Regions from separate parts of the Streptomyces sp. WAC00040 genome, predicted to be linked through region 3. Evidence: riboswitches for the same ligand, from Rfam matches in the RefSeq annotation. Region 3 holds a riboswitch; each other region holds the start of a gene.
What was found. Region 3 has a riboswitch for cyclic di-AMP ahead of MDN94_RS11375 (C40 family peptidase). Riboswitches for the same ligand answer to the same signal wherever they lie in the genome.
Positions count from the first base shown of each region.

Region 1: linked by a shared signal. The riboswitch ahead of MDN94_RS22780 (M23 family metallopeptidase) and the one ahead of MDN94_RS11375 (C40 family peptidase) in region 3 are both predicted to bind cyclic di-AMP.
Region 2: linked by a shared signal. The riboswitch ahead of MDN94_RS06735 (M23 family metallopeptidase) and the one ahead of MDN94_RS11375 (C40 family peptidase) in region 3 are both predicted to bind cyclic di-AMP.
Region 4: linked by a shared signal. The riboswitch ahead of MDN94_RS17985 (transglycosylase SLT domain-containing protein) and the one ahead of MDN94_RS11375 (C40 family peptidase) in region 3 are both predicted to bind cyclic di-AMP.

Region 1 covers NZ_JAKQZE010000002.1:747,498-754,975, reverse strand. The annotation lists gene MDN94_RS22795 (STM4012 family radical SAM protein) at 1-50, shown strand, start outside; gene MDN94_RS22790 (STM4011 family radical SAM protein) at 59-931, shown strand; gene MDN94_RS22785 (SGNH/GDSL hydrolase family protein) at 1,400-2,191, opposite strand; gene MDN94_RS22780 (M23 family metallopeptidase) at 2,360-3,295, opposite strand; cyclic di-AMP (ydaO/yuaA leader) riboswitch at 3,298-3,476, opposite strand; partial or broken gene MDN94_RS22775 (alpha-galactosidase) at 3,994-4,544, opposite strand; gene MDN94_RS22770 (tyrosine-protein phosphatase) at 4,814-5,626, shown strand; gene MDN94_RS22765 (DUF6126 family protein) at 5,638-5,802, opposite strand; gene MDN94_RS22760 (helix-turn-helix domain-containing protein) at 5,809-6,420, opposite strand; gene MDN94_RS22755 (aspartate aminotransferase family protein) at 6,487-7,478, opposite strand, start outside.
Region 2 covers NZ_JAKQZE010000001.1:1,479,529-1,487,006, forward strand. The annotation lists gene MDN94_RS06725 (PrsW family intramembrane metalloprotease) at 1-535, shown strand, start outside; gene MDN94_RS06730 (aldo/keto reductase) at 554-1,498, opposite strand; gene MDN94_RS06735 (M23 family metallopeptidase) at 1,627-2,670, opposite strand; cyclic di-AMP (ydaO/yuaA leader) riboswitch at 2,682-2,838, opposite strand; gene MDN94_RS06740 (PP2C family protein-serine/threonine phosphatase) at 3,092-4,195, opposite strand; tRNA gene MDN94_RS06745 (tRNA-Met) at 4,452-4,525, opposite strand; gene MDN94_RS06750 (globin domain-containing protein) at 4,612-5,802, opposite strand; gene MDN94_RS06755 (RrF2 family transcriptional regulator) at 5,884-6,327, opposite strand; gene MDN94_RS06760 (class I SAM-dependent DNA methyltransferase) at 6,552-7,265, shown strand; gene MDN94_RS06765 (hypothetical protein) at 7,250-7,423, opposite strand.
Region 3 covers NZ_JAKQZE010000001.1:2,461,788-2,469,265, reverse strand. The annotation lists gene MDN94_RS11385 (M23 family metallopeptidase) at 1-1,376, shown strand, start outside; gene pcrA (DNA helicase PcrA) at 1,536-3,971, opposite strand; cyclic di-AMP (ydaO/yuaA leader) riboswitch at 4,213-4,374, shown strand; gene MDN94_RS11375 (C40 family peptidase) at 4,377-5,561, shown strand; gene MDN94_RS11370 (hypothetical protein) at 5,642-5,995, opposite strand; gene MDN94_RS11365 (C40 family peptidase) at 6,338-7,396, shown strand.
Region 4 covers NZ_JAKQZE010000001.1:3,900,687-3,908,164, forward strand. The annotation lists gene MDN94_RS17970 (hypothetical protein) at 1-338, opposite strand, end outside; gene MDN94_RS17975 (glutamate-cysteine ligase family protein) at 1,623-3,101, shown strand; partial or broken gene MDN94_RS17980 (xyloglucanase) at 3,261-3,831, shown strand; cyclic di-AMP (ydaO/yuaA leader) riboswitch at 4,274-4,437, shown strand; gene MDN94_RS17985 (transglycosylase SLT domain-containing protein) at 4,442-5,311, shown strand; gene MDN94_RS17990 (hypothetical protein) at 5,634-5,954, shown strand; gene MDN94_RS17995 (hypothetical protein) at 6,028-6,420, shown strand; partial or broken gene MDN94_RS18000 (transposase) at 6,458-7,213, opposite strand.

The DNA of each region.
Region 1 (7,478 bases), on a different contig from region 3:
TGTTCTCGCCCGCGGTCCGGGCGGCCATGGCCTCGTACGAGCTGAAGTGAGCGGCTCCATGGATCTGACCGTGCTGTACCGGGGCCCGCTGTCGTCGTGCGACTACGACTGCCCCTATTGTCCGTTCGCGAAGCGCCGCGACAGCCCGGAGCAGCTGCGCGCGGACCGTGCCGCGCTGGAGCGCTTCTCCAGGTGGGCCGCAGGGCAGACCGGGGACCGGCTGTCGGTCCTGTTCACGCCGTGGGGCGAGGGGCTGGTCCGTTCCTGGTACCGCCGGACCCTGACGGAGTTGTCGCACCTGCCGCACATCCGCCGGGTCGCGATCCAGACGAACCTGAGCTGCCGGACGGACTGGCTGGCGAAGGCGTGCCCGGAGACCCTCGCCCTGTGGTGCACCTTTCACCCCGGTCAGACGCCTTACGACCGGTTCATCGACAAATGCAGGGACCTGATACGGCGGGAGATCCGTTTCAGCGTGGGCATCGTCGGCTTCCCGGGCCATCTGGAGGAGGCGCGCAGACTCCGCGCCGACCTGCCCGGCCACATCTATCTGTGGGTGAACGCGCCCGAGGGACGCGAGCTCTCCGAGGCGGAGGCACAGGCCTGGACGGAACTGGACCCGCTCTTCCCCTACAGCCGTCACCCGCACCGCTCCGCGGGGCTGCCGTGCCGCACGGGCGAGAGTGTCGTCTCGGTGGACGGCGAGGGGACCGTGCGCCGCTGCCACTTCGTCCGCGCCGAGCTCGGCAATCTCTACGACGGCTCGTACCGCCGCGCGCTGCGCCCCCGCGCCTGCCCCCTCGCCGTGTGCGACTGCCACATCGGGTACGTCCACCTGGAGACGCTGCCGCTGTACGACGCCTTCGCCGGCGGAGTCCTCGAACGGATCCCGTCGCGCATTCCCCCAGCGGTCCCGTCCGCCCTCGCCTAGGAAGCGCGCCGACCCGTGGGCAGACGGGTTTCGTCGGGTCCGTCGCTGCCGGCGAGGTGGGGGCGCCCGCATCGCACCGGCATGCGCAGGGCTGGGGAGTCTTCGCCCTCATGAAGCGTTGATGCTCCCGTCCCGTGCGGTCCCGGACGTCACGCCGTCGGGACCCGCACGAGACGTTGCTACGCGCCTGGGCGGCCGGGTTCACGACGGCCGGTGCCACGGCGGTGCTCGCGCTGCCGCACCTGGCGACCGGCCGCACGGGCCCTCCCCCCAGTGGGCGCGCGGCACGCCCGGGACGGCCGATGTCGGTGAAAGCGAGGGTGGCGACGGCGACCAGGGGCCAGCAGGGCCGGGCCAGGGGCGTGGGCCGCCGACGTTGTCCTGGGCGGTGCGGAAGTCCGGCTGTTGCCGGGCGGTCCGCCACACCGGCGCCGCCTCGGCGGTCCGGGCACCGGACCGCCTTGCGTCTCAGAGCGGCAGCAGGTCGGGGCGCTTGGCCTCCACATGATCGCCGGAGCTCTCGCCGCGGAGTCGCCGCCCGATCCAGGGCACCAGATACTCGCGCGCCCACTGGATGTCGTCCCGGCGCACCTCGAGCGTCCCTCGCGGGGGCAGCGGCGGCCACTGCTGGTCGGGGTCGGCGGGCACCTCGATCCCGAGGACCTGAGCGGCGCGCAGCGCGACCCTGGTGTGCCCCTCGGGTGACAGGTGGAGCCGGTCGGCGTCCCAAGCGCGCCGGTCCTGGACGGACTTGAGCGACCACAGGTCCAGTACGGGGCACCCGTAGCGGTCGGCGATGGCCCGTACGTGGGCGGTGTACGTGGCGATCTTGCCGCGCAGATGCCGCAGGACCGGCACGTCCCGGGTGTCGAAGCCGGTGGTCACCATGACGGTGCCGACCGAGCCGGCGAGGTCGGCCACCGCGCGTTCGAAACGTTCCGCGACGTCGTCGGGGTCGGAGCCGGGCCGGATGATGTCGTTGCCGCCGGCGCAGAAGGTCACCAGGTCCGGCGCGAGCTCGCGCGCCCTGGGCACCTGCTCCTCGACGATCTGATCGAGGAGGCGGCCGCGTACGGCGAGGTTGGCGTACCGGAAGGAGTGCTCCGGCATCCGGTCGGCGAGCAGGACGGCGAACCGGTCCGCCCATCCGACGAATCTCCCGTCGGGCCCCGGGTCCCCCACGCCCTCGGTGAAGCTGTCACCGATCGCCGCGTACGACCCGAATACGCCACTGTTCTCTGTTCTCGAATCGTCTGCCACGGGAGCACATCTTTCCTTTACTGATGTGACCTACGCGACCGTAAGGCGGGGTTGACGCGCCGTGATCTTTACCACCCGTCAAATTCCGGCCGGGCGGAATACGCGGAAGCCCCCGCTCCGCATGATGCGGAACGGGGACTCACCGGTGGACCGGCGCGACCGGACGACTCAGAGGGAGACGCCGTGCTCGCGCAGGTAGGCCAGCGGGTCGATGTCCGAACCGTACGAGGGTCCGGTGCGGACCTCGAAGTGCAGGTGGGGACCTGAGGAGTTGCCGGTCGAACCCGACAGTCCGATCTGCTGACCACCGGTCACCGACTGCCCGCTGGAGACGGCGAGCGAGGAGAGGTGGGCGTACTGGGAGTAGGTGCCGTCCGTGTGCTGGATGACGACCTCGTTGCCGTATGCCCCGCCCCAGCCGGCGGAGACGACGGTACCCGCGCCGATGGCCTTGACGGAACTGCCGGTGGGGGCGGCGAAGTCGACACCGGTGTGGTAGCCGCTGGACCACATGGCACCGGAGGCCCGGTACGGGGTGGTGACGCCCGCGTCGACGGGGGCACTGAAGCCGGAGCCGGACGCAGTGCTCGCGGCCTTCTTGGCGGGGGCCGCGGCCTTCGGCGCCTCGGCCTTGGGGGCCTCGGCCTCCGGCGCGGCGGACCGCGAGTCGTCGCGCGACGGGCGGGTCGGGGACTCGGAGCGGGGCTCCGGGTCGTTCGTAGCCTTGTTCTTCGCGCCGATCGTCAGCTCCAGACCAGGGTGGATCAGCGACGGGTCGGCACCGATGACACGGCGGTTGTCGTTGAAGAGCTGCTTCCAGCCGCCGCGGACGTCCTGCTCGTCGGCGATCTTCGACAGGTAGTCCCCGGCGACGACCGTGTAGGTCTTGGGGGCCTTCTTGGCGGTCGGCGCCGCCGCGGTCGCGGAGGCAGGGGCCGCGGCGGCGGTCTTCTCCGCTGCGGCCGGGGTCGCGGCCGGGGCGGCATTGGCCGTGGTGGCGCCGAACAGCGGGAGCGCGATGGCGGCGCCACCCGTACCGGCGACGACGAAGCCGCGGGTGATCGGGTTGGTCTTGGGACGGCGGTGCTTACCCTTCGCGGGCATGGCGCATTCCTCTCCGGCGCCTGCGAGGTGAGCTGTCGGGTTCGGGCTGGAGATGCCCGGTCGCACACTTCATGCGACTTCACCCCAAGCCGTCCGGATTGTCCGGATACGGCGTACTACCTGGGTCCCCCGCTCCTGCCACGCGTGGATAGGTTCGAATTCCGGTCGGCGGCAGGATTAGGCGGTCCGTCCGGATTGAGCGTGACCGTAGGCGAGTCGGGCAGCGTGGGACAAGCCACGATTTTCCACGATCAATGACCGGCGCCTCGCCCGCACCGATTCCCGGTCACCCTCCGTCGACAAAGGGCGGCCAATCGCCTTGCCGACCAAGGAATTCACATCAGCGCCGCGGCCACAGAACGTCACGGATATGACGCTGCTCACGGGCCGGGGCCCATCTCCCCTTCTTACGGGGCACGTTATACGCAACCATCCAATTCGGACAGAAGGATCATTTAGCCACCTAGTCCCGCACTTGCCCATCAAATCCCGCCACTCTTGCCCCACTTCGCCGTCCGGCGGCTGAAGCCGTGGCACCTGTCACTTCCGGCTCCCCGGACCGGGGGCTCCCTCCCATCGCCTCCCCCGCGCCTCCCGCGCTCCGCCGGTTTCCGCGCAACTGGCCGACCGACCCCCTTTTGCAATTCCCCTGCCCGCTTACGCGTAAGGCGAATTGGAACCGGTGGATCACATCCGCCCCGGAGCCGGATCACGGTGGCGTCGAAATCGCCCTCAGCCCGGTGTGAATTCCGTGGTCAAGCAGCACCCCGCGAGGGCGGACCGCTCCGGCGCACACACGTAGGCCGCCGTCGCCTCCACACCGCGCAGCCGGAGCGCCGGCGGGCGCTCGCCGTAGCGCTGGGGCTGGAGCAGCGCGAGCACCACCGCCTCCTCGCCCCGTACGCACTGCACGGCGCCGAGACCGCCCTGCGGGCCCGCAGCCGGTACAGCTCGCCGTGCTGGACCAGCGGCCTGATCTCCTTGTAGAGCCGGACCCGGTCACGCGCCTCCGCCGGCTCCGCCTCGCTCCAGGCCGAGAGGTCCCCCCGACGTCCAGCAAGCCCGCCATGGCGCTCACGAACCAAAAGCGCAGACTGCTGCGGCGACCGTTGAGCTGGACGCCCGGGCTGTCGGTGACCCGTGCCGCCACGACCCGGGCCGGGCGCAGCCGACTGAAGCCGTCCTGGACGGCGAGCCGGTCCAGCGGGTCGGTGTTGTCCGATGTCCACACCTGGTCGGTGCGGGTGAGGGCGGAGGGTGTAGCTGCTCGTGGAGCCGAAGAGGACCCAGGTGTGCCCCTTGCCGACGTTCTCGATCATCTGGCCCCTCGGATACTCACAGGTCCGCACGGGCCCGCACATCGTCCGCCGGGCGGCCCGCGGCGGCAACGGCGCACAGGGCACGCCGACACCCGTGCGGGACGGCCAGGACGATCGGCCGATGGGCGCGTGTCGTATGGTCGAGGCCGCGCCATCGCCCGGCGAACAGCGCCGGCGACTGTCCTCCGAAGGAGTCCCCGTGACGCAGCAGCTGCCGCAGGTCCCCTCTACAGAGCCCGAGCTGACCGGGGTCCGTAACTTCCGGGACGTGGGCGGCCTGCCGACGACGGACGGGCGGCGGGTGCGGTCCGGCAGGCTCTTCCGCAGCGGGCACCTGGCACACGCGACGGCGACCGACGCCGCGTTCCTGTCGACCCTCGGCCTCCACACGATCTTCGACTTCCGCAACGCGGCGGACCAGAAGCTCGAGGGGCCGGACATCGACCTGCCCGGGGTGCGCAACGTGAACCTGCCGCTGAGCGACCCCGCGGACGGCGCGGAGTTCTGGAAAATGGTCCGGGACGGGAACCTGGACCAGCTGAAGTCGATCCTCGCGGACGGCAAGGGCGCCGGCCGAATGATCGCCTCCTACCGGATGATCATCAAGGAGCGAACGGCGGAGCACAGCCGCGTGCTGCACGCCCTGGCCGATGACAGCGTCCCCGCCCTGATGCATTGCGCCGCGGGCAAGGACCGCGCCGGCCTGTCGATAGCGGTGTCACTGCTCGCCGTCGGCGTGGAGCGCGACGCCATCGAGGCGGACTACCTCAAGTCCAACGACCCGCACCGCCGTTACAAGGTCCGGCGCAGCGGCAACGGACCTGACGCCATGTCACCCGAGGTGATGGAGCTGCTCGGCCCGCTCTTCGACGCCCGCGCCGAGTACCTGGCCGCGGCCTTCGAGGCGATCGAGGAGAACTGGGGCACGACGGAGCGGTACCTCACCGAGGGTCTGCGGCTGTCCCCGCAGACGCGTGAACGTCTGCGGGAACGGCTGCTCGACGAGGGCTGAGCCCTCGCCCGTCACTGGTTCTGGCCGCCCACCAGGAACAGCAGGTAGAGGAACCCGGCGATGATGTGGCCGGCGATGAGGTAGGCGAAGAGCCTGATCACCAGTCCGCGCGGGAACCGCTCCTCGCGCGGGCTCTCGCCACCGGAGGTGCGCCTGTCCAACGGGTCGTACGACATGCGGGATCACATTCCTCGGTGGTCAGGGAGGGGGTGCGGTTCCGGGGCCTGCAGCAGCGTGTGCACGAACAGCATTTCCGCCCCCTCGGGGCCGGCCGCCGCGATGCGGTGCGGGGTGAGCGAGTCGAAGTGCGCACTGTCACCGGCGGCCAGCTCGTGTACGGCGTCCCCGAGGCCGAGCCGCAGCCGCCCGCGGACGACGTGGAGCCATTCCTCGCCGGGGTGGACCCGTACGAGGTCGCCCTGCACGCCGTACGGCACGAACACGCGCAGGGCCTGCATGGCCCGCCCCGGGTTGCCGGCCCGGTGGTAGTCCCAGCCGGCCGCGGCCGGCTCGCGGTCGCGGTCGCGGTCGCGGCCACGGATGACCGGATCGCGTTCGGCGGGCTGCTCACCGAGCAGTTCGGCGACCGTCGTACCGTAGATGCGGGCGAGGGCGAGGAGCATCGGCAGCGAGGGCTGCCGCTGCCCCGTCTCGAGCCGGGAGAGATGGGCGGGCGAGAGGCCCGCCCGCTGTGCGGCGACCTCGAGGGTGAGTCCACGGCGGTGGCGCAGGTCGCGCAGCCGGGGCGCCATCTCGGGCAGCACCTCGTCCGTCGGCTCTGTGGAGGCGGTCATGCCTCTCATTGGGCCAGAGTATTGCCTGCGAGGCAAATCGCTTTGCCTCGCAGGCAAAAGTCCGGCTCAGCGGTTGGCGACCGCCTGCTTCATCAAGGTCTTGCCGAAGTCCCACATCAGACCGCCACCGCCGTGCGCGTCCTCCATCACGGCCTCGAACGCGCCGACGAAACGGTCTACCTCCTTCTCCCCGATGATCAGCGGCGGGATCAGCTTGATCACTTCCGTGTGGTCCCCGGAGACCTGGGTGAGGATCCTGTGCCGCTGGAGCAGCGGCACCACCACCATCTGCGCGAACAGTCCCTTCCGGGCCGCCTGGAGCACCGTCCAGCGACTGCGCAGCTTGATCGACTCCGGCCGCCCGAACTCGATGCCGATCATCAGCCCCCGGCCGCGCACGGCGTGCAGCAGCTCGTACCGGTCGACGAGCGACGCCAGGCGGGCCCGCAGCAGCTCGCCCGTCACCCGTGCGTTCTTCACGATGTGCTCGTTCTCCAGCACCGACAGCACGGCCAGCCCCGCCGCCATCGCCTGGGCGTTGGAACCGAAGCTCGCCGAGTGCACCAGGACCCGGTCCATCGACGAGTAGACCTTCTTGAAGATCCAGTCCCTGCCGAGGGTGGCGCCGACGGGCACATAACCGCCGGACAGCGCCTTCGCCACGCAGACGAGATCCGGCTCGACACCCGCCTCGTACTGGAAGGCGTAGAAGTCGCCGGTACGCCCGAGGCCCGTCTGCACCTCGTCCGCGATCAGCAGCGCCTTGTACTTGTGCAGCAGTTCCTGGGCACCCCGCAGGAATCCGGGGGGTGTCGGATGGACGCCCTTCCCCTGGACCGGTTCGACGATGAAGGCGGCCACGTCGCCGCGCACCAGCTCGCGCTCCAGTGCGCCGAGATCGCCCATCGCGATGGCGGTGTCCGGCAGCAGCGGGGAGAAGCCGTCGCGGAACCCGTTCTCGCCGTTGACCGACAGCGCGCCGGTCGTCAGCCCGTGGAAGGCGTGCGTGCAGTACAGGACCCTGGGCCGGCCGGTGACGTACCTGGCGAACTTCAGCG
Region 2 (7,478 bases), 980 kb from region 3:
GCTGCTGGGCCTGGCGCTCGCGATGGGGATGCACGCCCTGTGGAACGGCTCGGCGTCGATGCTCGGACCGTGGGGCTTCTACGCCGTGTACGGGGCGTTCATGGTGCCGGTGTTCGCGCTGCTCACCTGGCTGGCGATATGGACCCGCCAGCGTGAGCTGCGCACGATCTCGGAGGAGCTTCCGGCGTACGCCGCGGCCGGCTGGATGTCCGCGGCCGAGCCCCGCGCCCTGTCGTCGATGCGGGCCCGCACCGTGGCCAGGGACTTCGCCCGGCGCGCGTACGGCCCGGCGGCCGGGCACGCCGTGTCGGAGTACGAGGCGTTCGCGACGACGCTCGCCTTCCTGCGTCACCGGGCCCACCGGGGCGCGGCCGGCCCGGATTTCGTGGAGCGCGAGCAGGAGTTGCTGCACCACCTGTGGCAGCGCAGGGAGGTGGCGGGCCCTTCGCTGGCGTACGCCGCCCAGGCGACGGCCCGGACGCCGCTGCCGCCGCCGCACCGCGACTACAGCGGCTACAACCCCTACCGCTATTGAGCTTGCGCCGGTGCGGTCTCAGGCGGACGCGTCGGTCAGCTCGGCCAGCTCGCCGTCCGTCAGGGCCAGGTCCGTCGCCGCCACCAGGGCCGGCACCTGCTCGACCGTGCGGGCCGACGCGATCGGCGCGGCCACGGTCGGCTGCGCGGCCAGCCACGCCAGTGCAACGGTCGCGATCTCCACGCCACGGGCCTGCGCGATCCTGTCGAGCACGTCGAGGACCCTCAGCCCCCGCTCCGACTCGAGGTGCTTGGAGGCGCCCTGGGCCCTGGCGCTGTCCACCGTGGTGCCGGGCCGGTACTTGCCGGTGAGGAAGCCCGACGCGAGCGCGTAATAGGGGACGGCGGCGAGGCCGGCGCGGGCGGCGGCGTCCTGCAGTTCCCCCTCGTAGGTGCGGCGTGAGACCAGGTTGTAGTGGGGCTGCAGCACCGCATAGCGGGCTAGGCCCTCCCGCTCGGAGAAGTCCAGGGACGCCCGGAGCCGTTCGGCGCTGATGTTGGAGGCGGCGATCGCGCGCACCTTGCCGTCCTTCACCAGCTGGTCGAGGGCGGTGATGATCTCCTCGACGGGCACGGACGGGTCGTCGAAGTGGGTGTAGTAGAGGTCGATGTGGTCGGTGCCCAGCCGGGTGAGCGACTCCTCCGCGGCCGCCTTGATCGTGGCCGCGGAGAGGCCCTTGTGGCGGGGGTGGGCGCCGACCTTGGTGGCGATGACGACTTCGGAGCGGTTGCCGCGGGCCGCGAGCCACTTGCCGATGAGGGTCTCCGACTCGCCGCCCTCGTTCCCCGGGGCCCACGAGGAGTAGCTGTCGGCGGTGTCGACGAAGTTGCCGCCTGCGGCGGTGTACGCGTCGAGGACCGCGAAGGTCCTCGCCTCGTCGGCCGTCCAGCCGAAGACGTTGCCGCCGAGAGCAAGCGGGGAGACGGTCAGGCCGGAGGAACCGAGGGGGCGCAGAGAGGTCATGCGCTGATCAACGGCCGTGCCCGTAGCGGCTATTCCGGCAGCCCTGGCGTCGGGGGGGGTGCGCCAGGACTGCCGGAGACATGGATGTGCCCGGCACGGGACTTACCGCGACCCGTACCGGGCAGGGATCAGATCGTGAGGCCCTTGTCGCGCAGCCACGCCATCGGGTCGATGCCCGCGCCGCCGGCGGTGTGCACCTCGAGGTGCAGGTGCGGACCGGTGACATTGCCGGTCGCGCCGACGCGCCCGATCGTCTCGCCGGTGGACACCTGCTGGCCCGCGCTCGCCGTCATGGAGGAGAGGTGGGCATACAGGACCTCGGTGCCGTCCTCGAGTTCGAGGACGATGCGGTAGCCGTAGGAGCCGGACCAGCCGGCGGACTTGACCGTGCCGCCGTGCACCGCCTTGACCGGGGTCCCGGTCGGTGCCGCGAAGTCCAGGCCGGTGTGCTGGCCGGAGGACCACATCGCGCCGGACTCACCGTAGGTGGAGGTGATCGTGTAGGAGGAGGTCGGAAGGGAGAAGCTGCGGGCGAGCTCGGCGAGACGCGCGGCCTCTGCCGCCGCACGCGCGGCCTCCTCCGCCTTGCGCTTCTCCTCGGCGGCCTTGGCCTCGGCCGCGCTCTGCTGCTTCTCGGCTGCGGCCGCCGCCTGCTCGGCGGCGAGCGCCTCCGCGGCCGCCTTCGCCTCGGCGTCGGCCTCTGCCTGCTGCTGCTCGGCCTGCTGGAGGATCCGGGCGCGCAGGGCCTCGCCGGAGCCGGCGGCCTGAGCCTGGCCGGCGCCGGTGTCGGCGACCGTGGTCGCGGCGGTGAGCGGCGCGGCGTGGACATCGCCGTCGGAGTCGTCCGAGTCGGAGATCAGGGATCCCACGCCGGGAAGCGACTTCGCGTCGGGAAGCTTGTCCGCGATGGAATCGGGAAGGGAGATGGAGACCGCCGGCTTGTCCTGCGCGGTGGCTATGCCACCCGCGCCGACCGCGGCGATGACGCCGACTCCGAGCACCGTGGAGCTGCGGGCGATTCCGCCGCGCTGCTTGATGACACGGTGCCGGCCGCGCACGGGGCGGACGGAGTCCTCTGTGGGATTCCACTCCTCCCAGGTCCGCTCGGGGGCGTCGGTACTGAAACGTTCGGACGCGAAGCGGGCCTCGGGGGCAGGCATGTTGGACGCCACGAAGGCGTACTCCTTTCCTTCCTTCTCGCCTACCGGGTTAGCTGACGGGTTCGGAGCAGGAAGGTCTCCTACGGGCGCCCTCGACCGCGGACTGAGCGGCAAAGGGTGACCGATTCACCCCAATTAGTGGTTCCCCGGTTCCCTTGCGGGATTCGGCACGTGCGCACGGCGCCGCCTCTGCGACGGCTGGGACGACCGCACTGCGTTATCGAACGTTAATAGACGCCGGGGCCGGATTCCAAGCTGTTCCGGGTGATCATTAACGACTTCACCCGGGACTTACTCGGACAGAACCTGCCGGAACCGGGCGAGTTGATCAAACATCAGAGGCGGTCCCGGTTCTGATGGCATATCAAATGTTATGCGGACGGCTCCCCTTCGACTACGGAGCGTGCGCACCACCCGTATCAGGGGCGTTATGTCACGCAGGCCTGCCGCGACCGTCGGGCTCCGGCGGAACCACCGGCACCGTCCTGCGCCGTTCCGGCTGCCCTTCCGCCGGCCTGCCGACCGCCAGCAGTGCCATGTCGTCGCTCGATCCGCCGCCGGTGTACCGCCGTACGTCGTCGACGAGCGCGTCCAGCAGCTCCGCAGGCCCCGGGAAGAGACGCCCCGCGAGCCGTTCCACCGGGTCGTAGAAGACGCCGCGAGCGTCCCGCGCCTCCGTCACCCCGTCCGTGTAGAGCAGCAGCGTCGCCCCGTCGGGCAGCGGGTACTCGTCCGCCCGGTCCGGCCACGCCGCCAGATCACCCATACCCAGCGGCAGCGCGGCCTGCGCCGGCACCAGGACGTCCAGAGCCCCGTCGGCGTGCAGCACCAAGGGCTCGGGATGCCCCCGGTTCACGAGTCGCACCAGGGGCCGGCCGCGCGGGATCTCGCCCAGTACGGCGGTGGTGAACCCCTCCATGGCGTCCAGCCCCTCACGCCTGGTGCCCTCGCGCTTGAGCGCCCGCTCCAACCGCTGGGCCACGCCCTCCAGCGAGCGCTCCTGCTCCGCAGCCTCGCGGAAGGCGCCGATGAGCACGGCCACGGTCCCCACCGCCCCCAGCCCTTTGCCCCGTACATCGCCGACGAGGAGGCGCACGCCGTGAGGGGTGTCCTGCACCGCGAAGAGGTCGCCGCCGATGAACGCGCCCGCCTGCGCCGCCTCATAGCGGGCGGCGATGTGCAGACCGCCGATCCGGTCGGCCGGCGCGGGCAGGACGGCCCGCTGCGCGGTCTCGGCGATCACCCGGGCCGAGGCGAGCCGCTCACCGCTGCGCCGCACGAGGATGTTGATGAACAGCGCGAGTGCGACGACGGTGACCACCGTGGTCGTCTCGGTGAGGACCGTGATCTGCCAGAAGCTTCTGTTGACGGCGTGGAGGACGCTCAGCGCCAGAACCGCGGCGATCCCGGTCAGCAGGGTCGCCATCCATGACAGGACAGGCGCCGCGACGAGCGGGGCGGCTGCATAAAGAGGTACGGCGGTGAACCGGGGCGGGGTCAGCATGTCGAAGACCACCCCGCCGACGATCATCGCCATGGGCAACACGCGGACGAACCACGGGGTTCTTCTGGCGCCGCCCTGATCTCGCCACTCCTGGCCCAAAGGTGGTCTCCTGCCGGTCCTACCGGGTCCGCTGACGGCTGCGGACAGTACCGCGCCCCCATCAGGCTGAAGGCCGACGCGCCGCGGGGCGACTTCCGGTCGCCCGACCGGGCGACGATCGGGACGCTCGGAAAAAGCCACCGGCCCGGTGGTCGATCTTCTCGATCGACCACCGGGCCGGTGTCATCAGTAGCGGGGACAGGATTTGAACCTGCGACCTCTGGGTTATGAGCCCAGCGAGCTACCGAGCTGCTCCACCCCGCGTCGGTGAACACAACCTTACGCCATGCAGAGCAAGATCCGTACCAATTACGAGCAGCGCCGGGAGAAGGCCGGAAAATCGTCGCCGGCTACTCCTGACCGAGCCAGAGATCGGGCCCGAACACCTCGTAGTGCACGGCCGCGGCGGGAACGCCCCGGCGCAGCAGCTCACCCCGTACGGAGCGCATGAACGGCAACGGGCCGCACAGATAGGCCGTGAGCCCCTCGGGGAGGTCCAGTGCGCCGATGTCGGCCGGCCCGGCCGCCGCACCGGCGTCGCCGCCGGCCTCGTACCAGAGGTGGAGGGACGCCGAAGGGTGGGCGTCGACGAGACGGCGCAACTCCTCGCGGTGGGCGTGGTCCGCCGCGCTGCGGTCGGCGTGCACGACGATGACCCGGCGGTCGGAACCGGTGGCGGCGAGGTGATCGAGCATGGCGAGCATCGGCGTGCTGCCGATGCCGGCGGACGCCAGCAGCAGCGGGCCCTCGTCCTCGCCCAGCACCAGATCGCCGAAGGGCAAGGAGACGGTCAGCAGATCCCCGGCCCGCGCGGTCTCGTGGAGCCACGAGGAGACCTCACCCTGTGGACCGGCAGCGCCCCGCACCCGCTTGACGGTGATGCGCCACTGCGAGCCACCGGGGGCCGCGGAGAGGCTGTACTGGCGTATCTGCCGTGCGCCGTCAGGTAGTTCGGCCTGGACACTGACGTACTGCCCGGGCCTGAAGGCGCCGGCGGGAGATCCGTCGGCCGGCCGAAGGAGGAACGAGACCACGTCAGGCGTCTGTTCGCGCCGCTCGACGATCTCCATGCTGCGCCACACCTCACCGTCGGCGGCGCCGGCCTCCTTGTAGAGACGTGATTCCGCGGCGATCAAGGCGTTCGCCATCAGCCAGTAGACCTCGTCCCAGGCGGCGGCGACCTCGGCGGTGACAGCGTCGCCCAGCACCTCCGCGATCGCCGCGAACAGGTGCTCGTGCACGAGCTTGTACTGGCCGGAGGTGACACCCAAGGAGGCGTGCTTGTTGGCGATCCGCGCCAGCATCGCGTCCGGCCGCTCGTCGGGCCGCTCGAGCAGCATGCCCGCGAAGGCGGCTATCGAGCCGGCCAGCGCCTGCCGCTGCTCCCCGTTGGCCTGGTTGCCCCGGTTGAAGAAGTCCCGCAGCAGCTCGGGCCGGTCGTCGAACAGCTTGCGGTAGAAGAGCTCGGTGATGTCGCCGATAGCGGCTCCGACGACGGGAAGGGTGGCCCGGACGACCGGGACGGACTGCTCGGAGAGCACGACTACTCCTTAATTGGCATGTCATTTACGCATTCAAAGCCGTCGTTGTGAAACCCCTGAGGGCACGGCTTCAGCTTGGTGTCATCCGGTGCGGCGACCTGAGAGCCCGACCAGGACCGGCCCGGCCGGGGAAGCCACCAGATCGGCCACCGTCAGCGGATCCAGGGCTGCATGGAACGCCTCCTGCGCGTCGCGCAGCGCCCGCCGCAGCCGGCAGGCCCCGCGCAGGGGGCACGGCGCATCGCCCTCGCAGGCGACCACTTCACCCTCCCCCTCCAGCTCCCGCACCAGCCATCCGACAGAGGCCCGCCGACCGAGCGCGGTCAGCTCGAGCCCTCCACCCCGTCCGCGCCGGGCCTCCAGGACGCCGAGACGCTGGAGCCGGGCGATCGCCTTGGCCATGTGCGCGTAAGGAACGTTCATCTCCTCCGCCACCGCGCGGGTGGTCAGAGGCCCGCCCTGCTCGGAGACCGCGAGACGCATGACGGCGCGGAGCGCCAGATCGGTGAACTTGGTCAGTCGCACGAGGCGACGCTAGCAAACACGCATCTGAGAGTCGCATTTGGGGTCCGCCTCACCGCGCCGCCCCGGATCCGCATGCCCCTACCTGCCGCCGCGCGGCGGAAGGAGGGCCGAAGCCGTGGCGCCGAAGCGCAGCACCGAGCCGGGCACGCCGATGCCATCCGCCTGACACCAGGGGGCGACGGCGCGATTATGGGAACCCAAGGCGGCCTCTGAAAGGTACTTTCGTGACGAACGGGAACAGCGACGCCGACTACGAGGGCATACGCCCCGCCCGCAGGGATCAGGCTGAGGCCTTCGACGCCATCGGCGACAGCTACGACGACGCCTTCCCGCACAAGGAGGGCCAGATCTCCGCCGGCGAATGGCTGGTCGAGGCGCTGGCCCCCGGGGCACGGGTGCTGGATCTGGGCTGCGGCACCGGAGTGCCGACCGCGCGGCGGCTGACGGACGCCGGATTCGGGGTGGTGGGCGTCGACCTGTCGAAGGAGATGGTGCGCCTCGCCCGGGCGAACGTGCCGAAAGGGGTGTTCCACAGACTCGACGTCGCGGACCTCCGGCCGGGCGGCCCCGCGGATCTGGGCCGCTTCGACGCGGTCACGGCCTTCTTCTCCCTGCTCATGCTGCCCCGCGAGGAGATCCCCGAGGCCCTGCGCACCGTCCACCACCTGCTGGCCCCCGGCGGCCTGTTCGTGCTCTCGATGGTGGAGGCGGACATGGACAACCGCGCGATCCCGTTCCTCGGAAAGAGCATCCGGGTGTCCGGCTACCTCCGCGAGGAACTGCACAAGGTCGTCGAGCAGGACTTCGAGATCCTCGAGGAGTCCTCGTACACCTACGCACCGGCGATCAGCGACGTGCCGCCCGAGGAACAGGTCTTCCTCTGCTGCCGGCGACGCGACCGAGCGTCCTCAGGTGTGCGCCGCTACTTCAGCGACTGACCGCCGGGGTCCTCATTCGCGGTGTCCTGCCGCGGAACCGTGTACTCGTGCCCGCACTTGCCGCAGAGGTACCGCTTCGCCCCGAGCTCCTCGTCTCCCGTCCTGGTGATGTCGTGCTGGATCCCGGTCGTGTGGTCGCAGTCGTCTTCGAGTGCCATGGGTACACCTCCTGTCTCCAGTGTGCGCGGGTTCCCGGGGTACCGGCGTCCTGGC
Region 3 (7,478 bases):
CCCCGTACGACGCGCAGTACGAGCAGCAGCAGTACGCGCAGTACGACACCACCGGCCAGTGGGACGCGAGCGCCTGGAACGAGGCCGGCGGCACCGGCCAGTACGAGACGGCCGCCGCGGCCTTCGCCTACGACGCGACCGCCCAGTGGGCCCCCGGCACCTTCGACAGCGGCGCCTACGACGCCACGGCCTGGAACTCCGGGGCGGCCACGCCCGAAGGACTCGTCCCGCAACAGTTCGTGCCGGAGCAGGAGTTCACCCCGCAGACCGGTTACGAGACGTACGAGACCTACGGCGCATATCCGACGGGCGACGCCTACGAGTCGGCCCCGGCGCAGGAGACCGGCGAGGCGTACGAGACCGGCCCGGGGTACGAAGCACCTGGGTACGAAGCAGGCGAAACGTACGGCTACACCTTCGAGGCACCACAGGACGCCGAGCCCGAGGCCTCGGCGGCGGACGCCGAAACCGGCTACGAGGCGGAGTACGGCACTGAGGCCGACGTCGACCCGGACGCTCCGCAGAGCGACGACGTTCCGGATCACGAGGCGATGACCCGGACCATGACCGCCGTGCCGGCCGTACCCGCCACACCCGTCTCACCCCGCCCGGTCCGCCGCTCCGGCGGCAGCCGCGGCCGCCGCCGCACCCCCGCCAAGCGCTCGGCGCTCCTCACCGTCGCCGTTCCCTCCGCCTGCGTCATGGGCGTCGCCGGCATCGCCGCCGCGTCCGTCAGCGGCCTCGGCAGCGAGAGCGGGACGACGGACGACAAGACCAACGTGGCAGCCGCCGACCCCGCCTCCGTGCAGCCGGTCGCCGCCAACAACGCCATGGACACGCAGCTCGCCGCGCTCAGCGCCGACGCCCGTGACTTCGGGGACCGGGCCTCCCGCACCCAGGAACGCATCGACCTCAAGGCGCGCCAGGCGGCGGAGAAGAAGAAGCGCGAGGAAGAGGCAGCCCGCCGCGAGGCGCTCCGCCCCAAGTTCGTGCTGCCGGTGAAGCAGGACGGACTCAGCGCGTACTACGGCCAGTCCGGCGTCAACTGGATGTCTCTGCACAGCGGTATCGACTTCCCCGTCCAGTACGGCACCGACGTCATGGCCGCGACGGACGGCACCGTCCGCACCCAGTGGAACAGCGCCTACGGCAACATGGCCATCGTGACCGCGGCCGACGGCACGGAGACCTGGTACTGCCACCTGAGCACCACCAAGATCCGCAGCGGCTACGTCAAGGCCGGTGACGTCATCGCCTACTCGGGCAATTCGGGCAACTCCACCGGACCGCACCTCCACTTCGAGGTCCGGCCCGGCGGCGGCGCGGCCATAGACCCGCTGCCCTGGCTGCGCAGCCACGGCCTCGATCCCGCATAGACCCGCCCGGCCCGTCGAACCCGCGTCAAGCGTGCCCGGACGGACGGGCGTCGGCGTGCGCCTGTGCGCACGGTCGTGGAGACAGGTGTCCGCGCACGCCTGACGTACGCGTCCTGGGATGTCCGGAGTGCCGGCCCCCGCAGGGGCCGAACACCGTCGTCAGAGCTTCTCGACCGGGGCGTACCTGAGCAGCAGCCTCTTCGGCTTCTCGTCCCCGAAGTCGATCGTCGCCTGCGCCTCGGACCCCGAACCCTTGACCTCGACCACGGTCCCCAGACCGAACTGGTCGTGCGTGACCCGGTCGCCCACGGCCAGCGAGATCACCGGCTTGTCGCTCGTCCGCCGCGTGGCGAAGCCGGAGGCGCCGCCGCGCGAACGGGAGGAGGACAGCGAAGAGGCGATGCCGGACGTCGGTCCGGCGGGGGCCGCCATCGGACCCGTCCGCTTCCAGGTCAGGTGCTGACCGGGGATCTCCTCGAGGAACCGCGACGGCGGGTTGTACGACGGCTGTCCCCAGGCGCTGCGCATCGAGGACCGGGTCAGATAGAGCCGCTCACGGGCGCGGGTGATGCCCACATAGGCCAGGCGCCGCTCCTCCTCGAGCTCCTTCGTCTGCCCGAGGGCCCGCATGTGCGGGAAGACGCCGTCCTCCATGCCGGTGAGGAAGACGACAGGGAACTCGAGGCCCTTGGCGGTGTGCAGGGTCATCAGCGTGATGACACCGGTGCCCTCTTCGTCCTCGTCGGGGATCTGGTCGGAGTCGGCGACGAGCGCCACCTGCTCGAGGAACTCGGCGAGTGTGCCGGTGCCCTCCTCGTCACCCCGGGCCTGCTCGAACTCGAGGGCCACGGCGGCGAGTTCCTGGAGGTTCTCGATGCGCGTCTCGTCCTGGGGGTCCGTGGACGCCTGGAGCTCCGCGAGATATCCGGTCCGCTCCAGCACGGCCTCCAGCACGACGGCCGGGCCCGCGCCCGAGTCGACGATCGTGCGCAGCTCCTCCATCAGGACGTTGAACCGCTTGACCGCGTTGGCCGAGCGGGCCGCCATGCCGTACGCCTCGTCGACACGGCGCAGCGCCTGCGGGAAGGTGATCTTCTCGCGCAGCGCGAGGGCGTCGATCATCGCCTCCGCACGCTCGCCGATGCCGCGCTTGGGCACGTTCAGGATGCGGCGCAGCGGGACGTTGTCCTCGGGGTTGGCGAGGACCCGCAGGTAGGCCAGCACATCGCGGACCTCCTTGCGCTCGTAGAAGCGCACACCGCCGACGACCTTGTAGGGCAGGCCGACGCGGATGAAGATCTCCTCGAAGACACGCGACTGGGCGTTCGTGCGGTAGAAGACGGCGACGTCGCCGGCCTTCGCCTCGCCCGAGTCCGTGAGCCGGTCGATCTCGTCGGCGACGAACTGGGCCTCGTCGTGCTCGGTGTCCGCGACGTAGCCGGTGATCTGGGCGCCGGCGCCGGCGTTCGTCCACAGGTTCTTGGGACGGCGGGACTCGTTGCGCTCGATGACGGCGTTGGCGGCGGAGAGGATCGTCTGGGTGGATCGGTAGTTCTGCTCCAGCAGGATCGTCGTCGCGTCCGGGTAGTCCTCCTCGAACTGGAGGATGTTGCGGATGGTCGCGCCGCGGAAGGCGTAGATCGACTGGTCGGCGTCACCGACGACGCACAGCTCCGCCGGCTCCAGGTCCTCGTACCCCTTGCCCACCAGCTCGCGCACGAGCGTGTACTGAGCGTGGTTGGTGTCCTGGTACTCGTCGACGAGGACGTGCCGGAACCGCCGCTGGTAGTGCTCCGCGACGTCCGGGAACGCCTGGAGCAGATGGACGGTGGTCATGATGATGTCGTCGAAGTCCAGGGCGTTGGCCTCGCGCAGCCGGGCCTGGTACATCCGGTACGCCTCGGCGAGCGTCTTCTCGAATCCGTCGACGGCCTGGTCGGCGAAGGTCTCCTCGTCGATCAGCTCGTTCTTCAGGTTCGAGATCTTGGCGCTGAAGGACTTCGGCGGAAACTTCTTCGGGTCGAGGTCGAGATCACGGCAGACCAGCGACATCAGGCGCTTCGAGTCCGCCGCGTCGTAGATCGAGAACGACGAGGTGAAGCCCAGCTTCTTGGACTCGCGGCGCAGGATCCGGACGCACGCGCTGTGGAAGGTCATGACCCACATCGCGTTGGCGCGCGGGCCCACCAGCTGCTCGACGCGTTCCTTCATCTCGCCGGCGGCCTTGTTGGTGAAGGTGATCGCCAGTATCTGGCCGGGGTGGACCCGGCGCGTGCCCAGCAGGTGGGCGATGCGATGGGTGAGCACTCTGGTCTTGCCCGAGCCGGCGCCGGCGACGATGAGCAGCGGTGAGCCTGTGTGCACGACGGCGGCGCGCTGCTGCTCGTTCAGCCCGTCGAGCAGGGCGGCTGGGTCCACGACGGGGCGCGGCGCGCCGTCGCGGTAGTAACCGTCGCGGGCCGGAGGCACGTCGAAGGCGCCCTGGAAGAGGTCGTCCGGAAGCTGCTCCGGAGCCGGGTCCTCGGGCGGAGGCGGGGGCCCGTCCGCGTCGGGCCGGAGGTCCGCCAGGAAGCTGTCGTCAAAGAGGCTGCTCATCGCTTAACGAGTCTAGGCGGCCGGACCGACAACCGTGGCCGCACAGGGACACCGGCGGGCGCCACGGTATGTGACAGTGCGGATCCGCGGGGCGACCGTCGGCCGGGCCGGAGACCCGCCCGCGAAAAGGGTCACGAAAATGTATCGGACATATCGAACATCAACCTTCACAGCAGACGCACGAGTTGGCTAGCGTGCTCGACCAGGCGGCCCGCATCCCTCCCGGCGAACCACGCCGAACGGGCGGCCTGCGCCGAATCCGGGCTTCTCCCGAGGGAGTTCGGAACCGGGGACCCACCAAGCATCACCGGGGTGAATCGGACCGTGCCCCGTTCGGTCCGTAGGGCGTCTTCCGTTCGCCCGAACCCGACAGCTAACCCGGTAGGCGGTCCACGGAAGAAGGAGATGCCGGCCTTGGCGTCGCATCGCAAGCCCCGCAGCCGTACCGCAAAACCGTCCACCGCCGTCGGGTTCACCACGGCCGCCCTCGCCGGTGTGACGCTGCTCTCCACACAGAGCGCCACCGCCGCGCCGTCCGACCCGAAGCCCAGCATCGAAGAGGTGCAGAAGAAGGTCGACGACCTGTACCGGCAGGCCGGCAGCGCGACGCAGGAGTTCAACAAGGCGAAGGAAGCCACGGCGGAGAAGCGCCAGGAGGTCGACCGGCTGCTCGACGAGGCGGCCGAGCGCACGGAGAAGCTGAACGAGTCCCGCCGCGCCCTCGGCAACTACGCGGCAGCGCAGTACCGCACCGGTTCCGTCGCCCCCACCGCCGCGCTGATGTTCGCGGACAGCCCCCAGGCGTACTTCGACCAGACCCAGCTGATGGACCGGATGACGGACCAGCAGCGCAGGGCCGTCAGCGAGTACGAGACCGAGCGGGCCGCGGCCGCGAAGCAGCGCGCGGAGGCAACCAAGAGCCTCGAGTCCCTCACGGACTCCCAGGAGGCCCTGCGCACCAGCAAGCAGACGGTGCAGACGAAGCTCGCGGAGGCACGCGCCCTGCTCTCCGAGCTGACGGCGGAGGAGAAGGCACGCCTCGCCGCGATCGAGCGGGAGAAGGAGGAGGAGGCGCGTCGCAAGGCCGAGGCCAAGGCGAAGGCGGAGGCGGAGGCGGAGGCGGCGGCCCGGGCGGAGGCCGAGCGGCAGCAGCAGGAGCGCGAGGCCACCCCGGAGACAGGCACCACCGACCCGGGGACCGACACCGGCACCGGCACCGGCACCGACGACGGCACGTACGCGGCCAAGGCCGACAAGGTCCTCGCGTTCGCCCGTGCCCAGATCGGCAAGCCCTACGTATGGGGCGCGACGGGCCCGAGCTCGTACGACTGCTCCGGCCTCACCGCGGCCGCGTGGAAGGCGGCGGGGGTGGACCTGCCGCGCACCACCTGGGACCAGGTGAAGGTCGGCACCCGTGTCGAGACGGCCGACCTGCTCCCCGGAGACCTGGTCTTCTTCTACGACGACATCAGCCACGTCGGCATCTACATCGGCGACGGCAAGATGATCCACGCGCCCAAGCCGGGCACGAACGTCCGCGAGGAGTCCATCTACTACATGCCGATCTACGGCAGCGTCCGCCCCGCCTGAGGCGCGGGACCGGCACGAGGCCGGACGCACCGGTGCCCGGGCGGCCGAGCCGTCCGGGCACCGGTGCGTCCGCGCGCGGGTCAGGTCCAGAGCGTGGCGACGAAGATGTTGGCCACGGTCAGGCCGCCCACCGCACCGAAGAGCGCTTTGTCGACCTTCTCCTCGTCCCTCTTGACGTACACAAGGCCGAGGATCACGACCAGCACCGCCAGCTTGATGCCGATCTTGAGGTTGTTGACCGTCTGGTCGTCCGCCTGGTTCAGACCCACCAGGGCCACACCGGTGACCAGCATGGTCAGCGCACCGTGCAGCATCGCGGGACTGAAGCGGGCGGTGCCCTCGCCCATCGCCTTCATCTGAGTCAGGAACCCGCCCAGCAGCGAGGCGATGCCGATGATGTGCAGTGCGACGAAGACATTGATGAGTACGTCCATGGCCCGGAGCCTAACTCTGCCCATACCACCGTCGGCCGGGCAGGTGGCCCTGTCCGCGGCATCGGTCGGGGGACCGATCGATGCGCGTCCGCGACGACGGTCGGACGTTCATCAATGGCTGCCCGACGCCCATTTTCGGAGATTTCCGGTCGTTGCGTCCCGCCGCCGTCGATACGGGGCCTAGCGTCCTTCCCCAGGTGGCCGACTCCCCGCGAGCCGTCGTACAGCCGGACGGCACTCGGCCGCCACCGCCGGAAAGTCCTGCGGCGGACCGCTTCCCCGTGCGGCCGCCGCAGGACGCAGGTGCGGCGGCAGGGACGACGGAAGGACGTGGAAGCCCTCGTGGCAGCACACCGGGAACACCGAAAGCCCCGTGGACGCCGGCTCGACGGACCCGCCGCCCGTACCGCGGTCACGCTCGCCCTGGCGGGCGCGGCGGCCACGACCGCGTTCGACGGCACGGGACACGCGGAACCGGTCCTGACCCCCGCGCAGATCCGGGCCGAGGTGGACCAGCTGTACCAGGAGGCCGAGGTCGCCACCGAGAAGCACAACGGCGCCAGGGAACGGGTGGAGAGCGCCCGCAGATCGCTGGACTCGATGCGTGACGAGGCCGCGCGACGGACCGCGAGCCTCAACACCTCCCGCAACGCCCTCGGTTCCCTCGCCACCGCCCAGTACCGTGACGGCGGCACGGACCCCGGTCTGCGGCTCGCGCTGACCTCCGAACCGGAGGAGTACCTCCGGCGCGCCGCCGTCGCGGAAAGGGCCGGAGCGCTCCAGGCCGCCGCGGTCTTTGACGTGCGCCGGCAGTTACGGGAGCTCGCACAGCTCAAGGCCCAGGCCGGTGACCGTATCGCCGAACTCGAGGCACACCGCAAGGAACTGGCCGGCCACAAGGCCGCCGTGCGGAGCAGACTCGCCGCCGCGGAACGCCTGCTGGCCCGGCTGACCGCCGAGCAGCGGGCCCGCTACAACGGCGGCACCGAGTCGGACGGACCGGCGCGGGCGGACCGCGCCGGCACTGCGCGCGGCACCCTGAAGGCCCCGAACAGCCGCGCGGCGCAGGCCGTCGCCTACGCGCACGGAGCGATCGGCAAGCCCTATGTGTGGGGGGCGACGGGCCCCGGGTCCTACGACTGCTCCGGGCTGACCCGGGCCGCCTGGCGTTCCGCCGGGGTCTCACTGCCGCGCACCACGTACACGCAGATCAACGTCGGGGCGCGGGTGCCCCGTTCCCAACTGGCACCGGGTGACCTGGTCTTCTTCTACTCCGGCGTCTCGCACGTCGGCCTCTACATCGGCGACGGGCAGATGATCCACGCCCCGCGCCCCGGTGCCCCGGTGCGGGTGGCGCCCATCGACCGGATGCCGTTCGCGGGAGCGACCCGCCCCGCGTGACCCGCCCGGGCACGGCGGCCCCTCGAAGCGGCTGCCCTCCCCTTAATCCGGTTGCCCGTTCCCCGGGCCGGTGCCACCATCC
Region 4 (7,478 bases), 1.4 Mb from region 3:
GTGCCGGCCGAGGTGGACGGGAGCATGGTGTCGCGGATGCGCAGCGCGCCGTTCGCATGGCGGACGTTGACGTCGTCGTCGTTGCCGGCTTCGGAGCCGGTGGCCAGGTCGACGCTCCAGGAAACTCCGATGTCGGGGGCCGGCGCCGTGCCGTCGGTGGCCGGCCGGGCGGCGGACCGGTGGGCGGCGGGGGACCCGGCAGGGGCGCCCGGCGGATCGGCGGCGGCGCCCGTGCCCAGCGCCGCCGCGCTCAGTGCCAGCAGCGGCAGCAGGCAGACCAGCGGTCGGCGCCGTGCCGCACCGCCGCCGTTCACGGCGCTCGTTCGTCTCCAGCGCATGCCCTCGGTCCCCTTCGTCGAGTCGTGTCCGGTCGCGTTCCGTCGGGTGTTGGGTCGACTTGTCACATGTGTGTCTTCGGCACGTTCGGGTCGTGGGCGAGCGGGCGGCCCGGGTCTTCGGCCGTCAGGGTGAGGCCGTCAGGGTGACGCAGGGTTGTCAGGTGCAAAACATTCGGTCCCGGGCTGCGCGTCGCGCCGGGCGTCGACGCGCTGGGGGAGACCGCCCTCAGCCTGCATCTGCTTTCCAGAACCGACAGGCCGCGCTCGCCTGCGACCCGTGGCGGCGCGAGGCCCGTGCCGCCGCGGCCCGCGCCGGTCTCGTCTCGGCGACCAGGGCGCTGATGAGCCTGTGCCCGCCCACCGGATACTTCCCCGCCTTCCTGACGCCCGGGTGCGGCGAGACGGACCTCGACACCACCCTCGACCAGGTGCTCGCTACGCCCGGGCGACGACTGGCGGCCGAGCTCCTGCGGCTGTACGCCGACACCGGCCGCGCCGTCCCGCCCGGCGTGCCCGCCGCTCGGCGAGGGCCGGCCCGAAGCGCTGCGGCGGCTCACCCGGGCACTGCGCGGCTACCGCGCCGCGGCTGTCGAGCCGTATCTGTCCGTCATGCGCACGCAGGCCGCGGCCGACCGCGCCGCGCGGGCCGACGCCGCGCCGGTCCGCGGCGCCGAGGGGCTGCGCGCCGGGTACGACGAGCTTCCGGGATGGCGGTGCGACAACGGGAGGCTCCGCGCCCCGTACCCCGCGGACCGAAGACTGGGCCTCCAAGGAAGGGCTTTGACGCTCGTGCCGTCCTTCTTCTGCGTCCGCGCCCCGCTGGCCCTGGTCGACGAGGAACTGCCGCCGGTGCCGGTGCATCCGCTGTCGCCCGAGCCGCAGTGGCTCGCCCGGTCACGCCGCGCCGACCCCGCGTCGTCGGTCGCCCAGCTGATCGGCACCTCCCGTGCCCGGCTGCTGCGGCAACTGGACCGTCCGATGACCACCACGAGCATCGCCGCGGCGCTGGGACTCGCCGCCTCGACCGCGAGCCGCCATGTCCCGGTCCTCCGTGACGCGGGCCTGCTCTCGTCCCGCCGCCACGGCGTCCGCGTACTGCAGGACCCGGCTGGGCGGCGACCTGCTGGTGGGCGCACCGCGCTGAGGCGACGGGCGGCGTACCGGCCGCGCGGAGGACCGGACGTCATCCGGCCGGGTGACGTCCCGCACCGCTGGTCGGCGCGGCCGGGGAGTGGGACATTGAAGGGGAAGCCGTGCCCGCCCGACGAGACCCGGGGAGGGCCCATGGGGCGTGATGTCCCGGCGCTCGTCTTCACCCGTGACGACCGCCGCCGGTACCGGGAGAAGATGCAGAGCTGCCTCGACACGTTCGCGCTGATGCTGCGCGAGGCGCGCTTCGAGTCCGAGCGCCCTCAGGTGGGACTCGAGATCGAGCTCAACCTGGTGGACGAGTCCGGTGAGCCGGCCATGCGCAACACCGACGTCCTCGAGGCGATCGCCGACCCGGCCTGGTCGAGCGAGCTGGGCAGGTTCAACCTGGAGATCAACATCCCCCCGCGCACCCTCACGGCGGGAGGCCCCGACTCCTGGGAGCAGGAGATCCGCGGCGCGCTCAACCACGCCGAGGAGCGGGCTTCCGAGGTCGGCGCCCACCTGGCCATGATCGGCATCCTGCCGACGCTGCGGCAGCGGGACGTGGGGGAGGCGGCGCTGTCGGAGAACCCGCGCTACCGGCTGCTGAACGAGCAGGTCTTCGCGGCACGGGGCGAGGACCTGCGGATCGCGGTGGACGGCGTCGACAGGCTGCGCACCTACGCGGACACCATCACACCGGAGGCCGCCTGCACGAGCACGCAGTTCCACCTCCAGGTCTCGCCGGGAGAGTTCGCCGCCTACTGGAACGCCGCGCAGGCCGTCGCCGGGGTGCAGGTCGCGCTGGCGGCGAACTCGCCGTTCCTGTTCGGCAAGGAGCTGTGGCGGGAGACCCGAATCCCACTGTTCGAGCAGGCCACCGACACCCGCCCGGAGGAGATCAAGGTGCAGGGGGTCCGGCCCCGGGTGTGGTTCGGCGAGCGATGGATCAACAGCGTCTTCGACCTCTTCGAGGAGAACGTGCGCTACTTCCCCGCGCTGCTGCCCCTGTGCGACGAGGAGGATCCGCGCGCGACGCTCGACGGCGGCGACGTCCCCGAGCTGCCCGAGCTCACCCTGCACAACGGCACCATCTACCGCTGGAACCGCCCGATCTACGCCGTGGCCCACGGCAAGCCCCATCTACGGGTCGAGAACCGGGTCCTGCCCGCCGGCCCCACCGTCGCCGACGTCCTCGCCAACGGAGCGTTCTACTACGGGCTGACCCGCGCGCTGGTCGATGAGGAACGGCCCGTGTGGTCCCGCATGTCGTTCCAGGCCGCGGAGGACAATCTGCACACGGCGGCCCGGTACGGCATCGACGCGGGCCTGTACTGGCCGGGGATGGGTGAGGTCCCCGCCGCCGAGCTGGTGCTGCGGCGGCTGCTCCCCATGGCACACCGGGGGCTGGAGCTCTCCGGCATGGACGCGGCGTGGCGGGAGCCGCTGCTCGGCATCATCGAGCAGCGCTGTGTCACCGGCCGCAACGGCGCCGTGTGGCAGGCGGAGATGTACCACCACATCGACTCCACGTCCCGGGTCGACCACCATGAGGCGCTGCGGCTGATGACGCGGCAGTACCTCGACTACATGCATCTGAACGCGCCGGCGCACACCTGGCCCGTGGAATGAACGACGACGGTCCGTGAAGCGCCAGTCGTCGGATGAGTCCGCTGCATTCACTCTTCTCCCGCCGGGCTCGCGCCGCCACGGCGTCCGCATTGGGAGCGCTCCCACCTCCGCTCTTCCCTGGCGCCACTCTCGGCGGTCCTGGTCGGAGAGGACGTATCCGTGCGCAGAAGCGCCAGACCACTCGCTGCCTTACTGGCGGCGTTCGCCCTGACGGCCGGCTGTTCACCGCAGGTAGCCCGGCCTCGGCACGCTCGGGCGAAACCGCCTCGGCCGCCGAGCCCTCCGATGTGTCGACGGCCGTGGACACCTGCACCTGGAAGAACGTACGCATCGACGGCGGCGGCTTCATGCCGGGCATCGTCTTCAACCGCTCCGAGAAGGACCTCGCGTACGCCCGTACCGACATCGGCGGCGCCTACCGCTGGAACGAGCCGGGCAAGGAGTGGACCCCGTTGCTGGACCGGGTCGACTGGGACCGATGGCGCTGGACCGGGGTCGTGAGCCTCGGCCTCCGACACGGTGGACCCGGACAAGGTGTACGCCGCCGTGGGCACGTGCACCAACAGCTGGGACCCTCACCAACGGAGCCGTCCTGCGCTCCGCCGACCGGGGCGCCGGCCGGCAGGCCACCACTCTGCCCTTCAAGCTCGGCGGCAACATGCCCGACCGCGGCATGGGCGAGCGGCTCGCCGTGGACCCCAACAAGAACTCGGTGCTCTACCTCGGCGCCTGCACCACAGGGGGCTGAGGACATGAGGTCCGGGTCCCGGCCGGCGGACGGGACGGCCGGGACCTGTGGCCGATCGGCCCCTCTGGAGGGCACATTCGGCACTGGATGTCCTATATGGCTTGTATTACCGTCTTGCTTGTTAAGTCTAATTGGGCCTTGTTGTTGCGAGTTGGTGTTCTTGAGACGCTATGGCGGTCAGGGCGGTTGCACAGGGAGCCCGTGATGTCGGTCACCGGGTCGGTGGCCGCGGCGAGGATGCCGGAAGAGGTGCTTCCCTTTCCCGGTAAGGAATTTGAGTTCCTTGACGCGGAACTGACAATTGAAAATCCGTGCGCGGATGCCCCATTCGGATTGTGATGTGTAATTCGGCACTTGTTTCCCGGGGACGCTCTCGCTTACGGTCACCGTCAATCCGGGTGGACCGCCGAATCCTGCCGCCGTCCGGAATCCGCAACCGAACTCACTTCACGTACGGCAGGAGCGGGGGAACCAGGTAAGCCGCCGTACCGGAATCCGGAACGGCTCGGGGTTAAGTCGCATTCACCTGCGGCCGGGCATCTCCAGCCCGAACCCGACAGCTCACCTCGCAGGCGACGGAGAGGAATTCGCCATGCCCGCAAAGGGTAAGCACCGTCGTCCCAAGTCCCGTTCGCTGACCCGTGGACTCGTCGCAGCCGGCACGGGCGGCGCCGCGCTCGCCCTGCCGCTCATCGGCGGCACCGCTGCTCAGGCGGCACCCGCGGCGGCCCCCGCCGTGGTGGAGCGGACCGTCGCTCCCGCCAAGACCTTCGCCGCGGCCGCGCAGGCCGTCGCGCAGAAGGCCGGCACCGTCACGTATTCCGTGGTCGCCGGTGACTCGCTTTACAAGATCGCCGAAGAGCATTCTCTGAACGGCGGCTGGAAGCAGCTCTACAAGGACAACCGGAAGGCCGTCGGAGCGGACCCGGCGCTGATTCACCCCGGTCTCCGGTTGACGATCGGCGCCAAGGCCGAGGCCGAGCCGAAGGCGAAGCCGCAGGCCAAGGAGAAGGTCGCTCCGAAGGCCGCGGAAGAGGCCGAGACGTCGGAGCGCGCCGCCGAAACCGTCCGCGCGGACCGCTCCGAGCGCACGAGCGCCCCGGCGGCCCAGGCTGCCGCGGCCCCCGCGAAGCCGGCCTACGCGAACAACCTGGACGGCTGGATCCGCGAGTCGCTGGACATCATGGCCCGGCACGGCATCCCGGGAAGCTACGAAGGCATCCACCGCAACATCATGCGTGAGTCCTCCGGCAACCCGCTGGCCATCAACAATTGGGACATCAACGCCGTCAACGGCACGCCCTCCAAGGGCCTGCTCCAGGTCATCCAGCCCACCTTCGACGCCTACCACGTCGATGGCACGTCATTCGACCTGTACGACCCGGTCGCCAACATCACCGCCGCGTGCAACTACGCCGCCGACCGGTACGGCTCGATCGACAACGTGAACGGCCCCTACTGACAGGAGCCGCGCGGCGGCCGACCGGCCGCCTCCACCTGACGGGCCGGTGCCCGGAACGACCGACGACGTTCCGGGCACCGGCCCGTGGCCGTGCCCGGCACCCCCGTACGTGCCGCACGAGACGACGGGCCCCGCACGTGCCGCTGTGCCGCCCGGGACGACAGCCCGGCGCCCGGCGATCCGGAGGACTGCGCGACGCGTTCGGTTCCTGGACCGGGCATGGTCTCCGACATCGTCGAGGCGACCGAGGTGACGCACCAGGGGGCGCTCCACGACCGGCCGCCGCTGCTCACGTTGTCGAGCCGCCGCATCACCCTCCTCAATGACGCGGCCCATCCGATGCTGCCGTTCATGGCGCCAGGGGGCGGGCCGGACGAGCGAGGACGCGATGGACCCGGCGGCCCGCCTCGCCGACGCGCCCGAGGAGCGGATCGCGGACAGCCTCGCCCGCTACGAGGCGCTGCGCATCCCGCGCACCGCCGAGATCCAGCGCGGCTCCCGCGGCAACACCGGGGTCCTCCACCTTCCGGACGGCCCGGCCCGGCGCCACCGCGCACAGATGTCGGTCCACGCCTCGCTCCGCGACCGGGCGACGCTCTACGCGCACGGGACGGGCCGCAGCGTGGTGCCCGCGCAGGGGTGACTGAGTACGGCGCGCGTCCGACCTGAGTACGCCGCCGGATCCGCCGGCGCCGCGCGTCGGGTCGAATCGGAGCATGCTCCCTGAAGCCCTCCACCACCCCCGCGTCCGGGGCGCCGCCACTGCCGGTACGGCCCTCGCCGTGACCCTGCTCCCGCTCGTGGCGGGCGTCCTGCTGGCCAAGTCGATGGCGGCGGACCCGATGACGCCGGTGAACGCGCTGATCACCAGCGGCGGCCACCGCGCCCGCGTGTCCCCGGCGCACCTCCGCGGCTGCGGCAGAAGCGCGGCACGCCGGTGCAGGGCTGCGGGAGCGGCGGTCCGCGACTCCCGGCTCCGTCTCCGGCCCGGACCGGAGGCGGAGCCGGCCGCGGTGTCGAGGCGGGTTTCACTGACGCCGAACTGGCTTACCTGGGCGTCTGGTTCCCGTGCAAGCGACGGGCCGAGCGGGATCAGCAGACCCGTATGAACCGCACGAGACGTCCGTCACCCGTGAATGAGCCTCTTCAGAGTTGCCGCTCCAGTGTGAGGATGGCCTTGGCGATTGACGTCATTCGATTCGGGCTGCATCGGGACCTGCGGAAGATGCGCCAGGACTTCAGGCGGGCAACGCCGCGCTCGACCGGCGCTCGTGCAGCGGTAAGTGCCCGGTTGAGGGTCTTTGCGGTGGGAGTGAGTTCCTGCAAGGGCTTGCGTTTGATGCCGGTGGTCAGCCACGGGCCAGCACCCTGGTAGGCGAGATCGGCCAGGATAGGAACGCCCTGGCGCTCGCAGATCCGGATGATCCGGTGGGTGGGTGCGAGCGGCGGTCAGGTCGTGAGTGTGGCCTGGCAGGGCGGGTGAGAGCCACAGCAGCCGCCCGCCGGGGTCGGTGACGACCTGCACGTTCACGCCGTGGCGCCGGTGTTTGTGGGAGTAGTCGCCCCGTCCGTCGCCGACTCGGTCGCACTCGGCGAGCGTGCCGTCCAGCAGGACGAAGTCCGCGTCGCTCTCGCGCAGAACCTTGAGCAGACCCGGTGCTCGTTCGGCGAGCAGGTGGACGACCGCACTGGTGGTGTAGGCGTGGGCGGTGAACTCGCAGATCCCGAACCCGGCAGCGATCTTCGCCAGGGTGGTGTGTTCGCGCAGGTACACCAGTGCCACCATCGCGCGCTGAGAGGGGCGCAGATTGCATCGGCGGTCGCCCTCACGGTGACGATCAGCATGGTGACCCACTCCACGAGCGCATGCGGCAGGTCGAGTGCGGCAGGATGGATGACCAACGGGGCCCCCGAGCTATGTGGTTGAGACGTCAGACATCTCGATCAACTGCCCAGGGGCCTCGCTCGTTGCCCTTCGCTGGCCATCACCTGATCGATGGCCAACTCGAAGAAGCTCAATGTTCTGAGTCCCATATGCGCCAGTTTCCACGTTGCTCAGGGGAACACGGCCGTGTCAGCATTCCGCGGGTGAGTGACAACGGGGATGACATATCGGGGCCTGAACGCCTCTCTCCAGACTTGCGGAGTTGGCCGAGTTGGCTGGCCC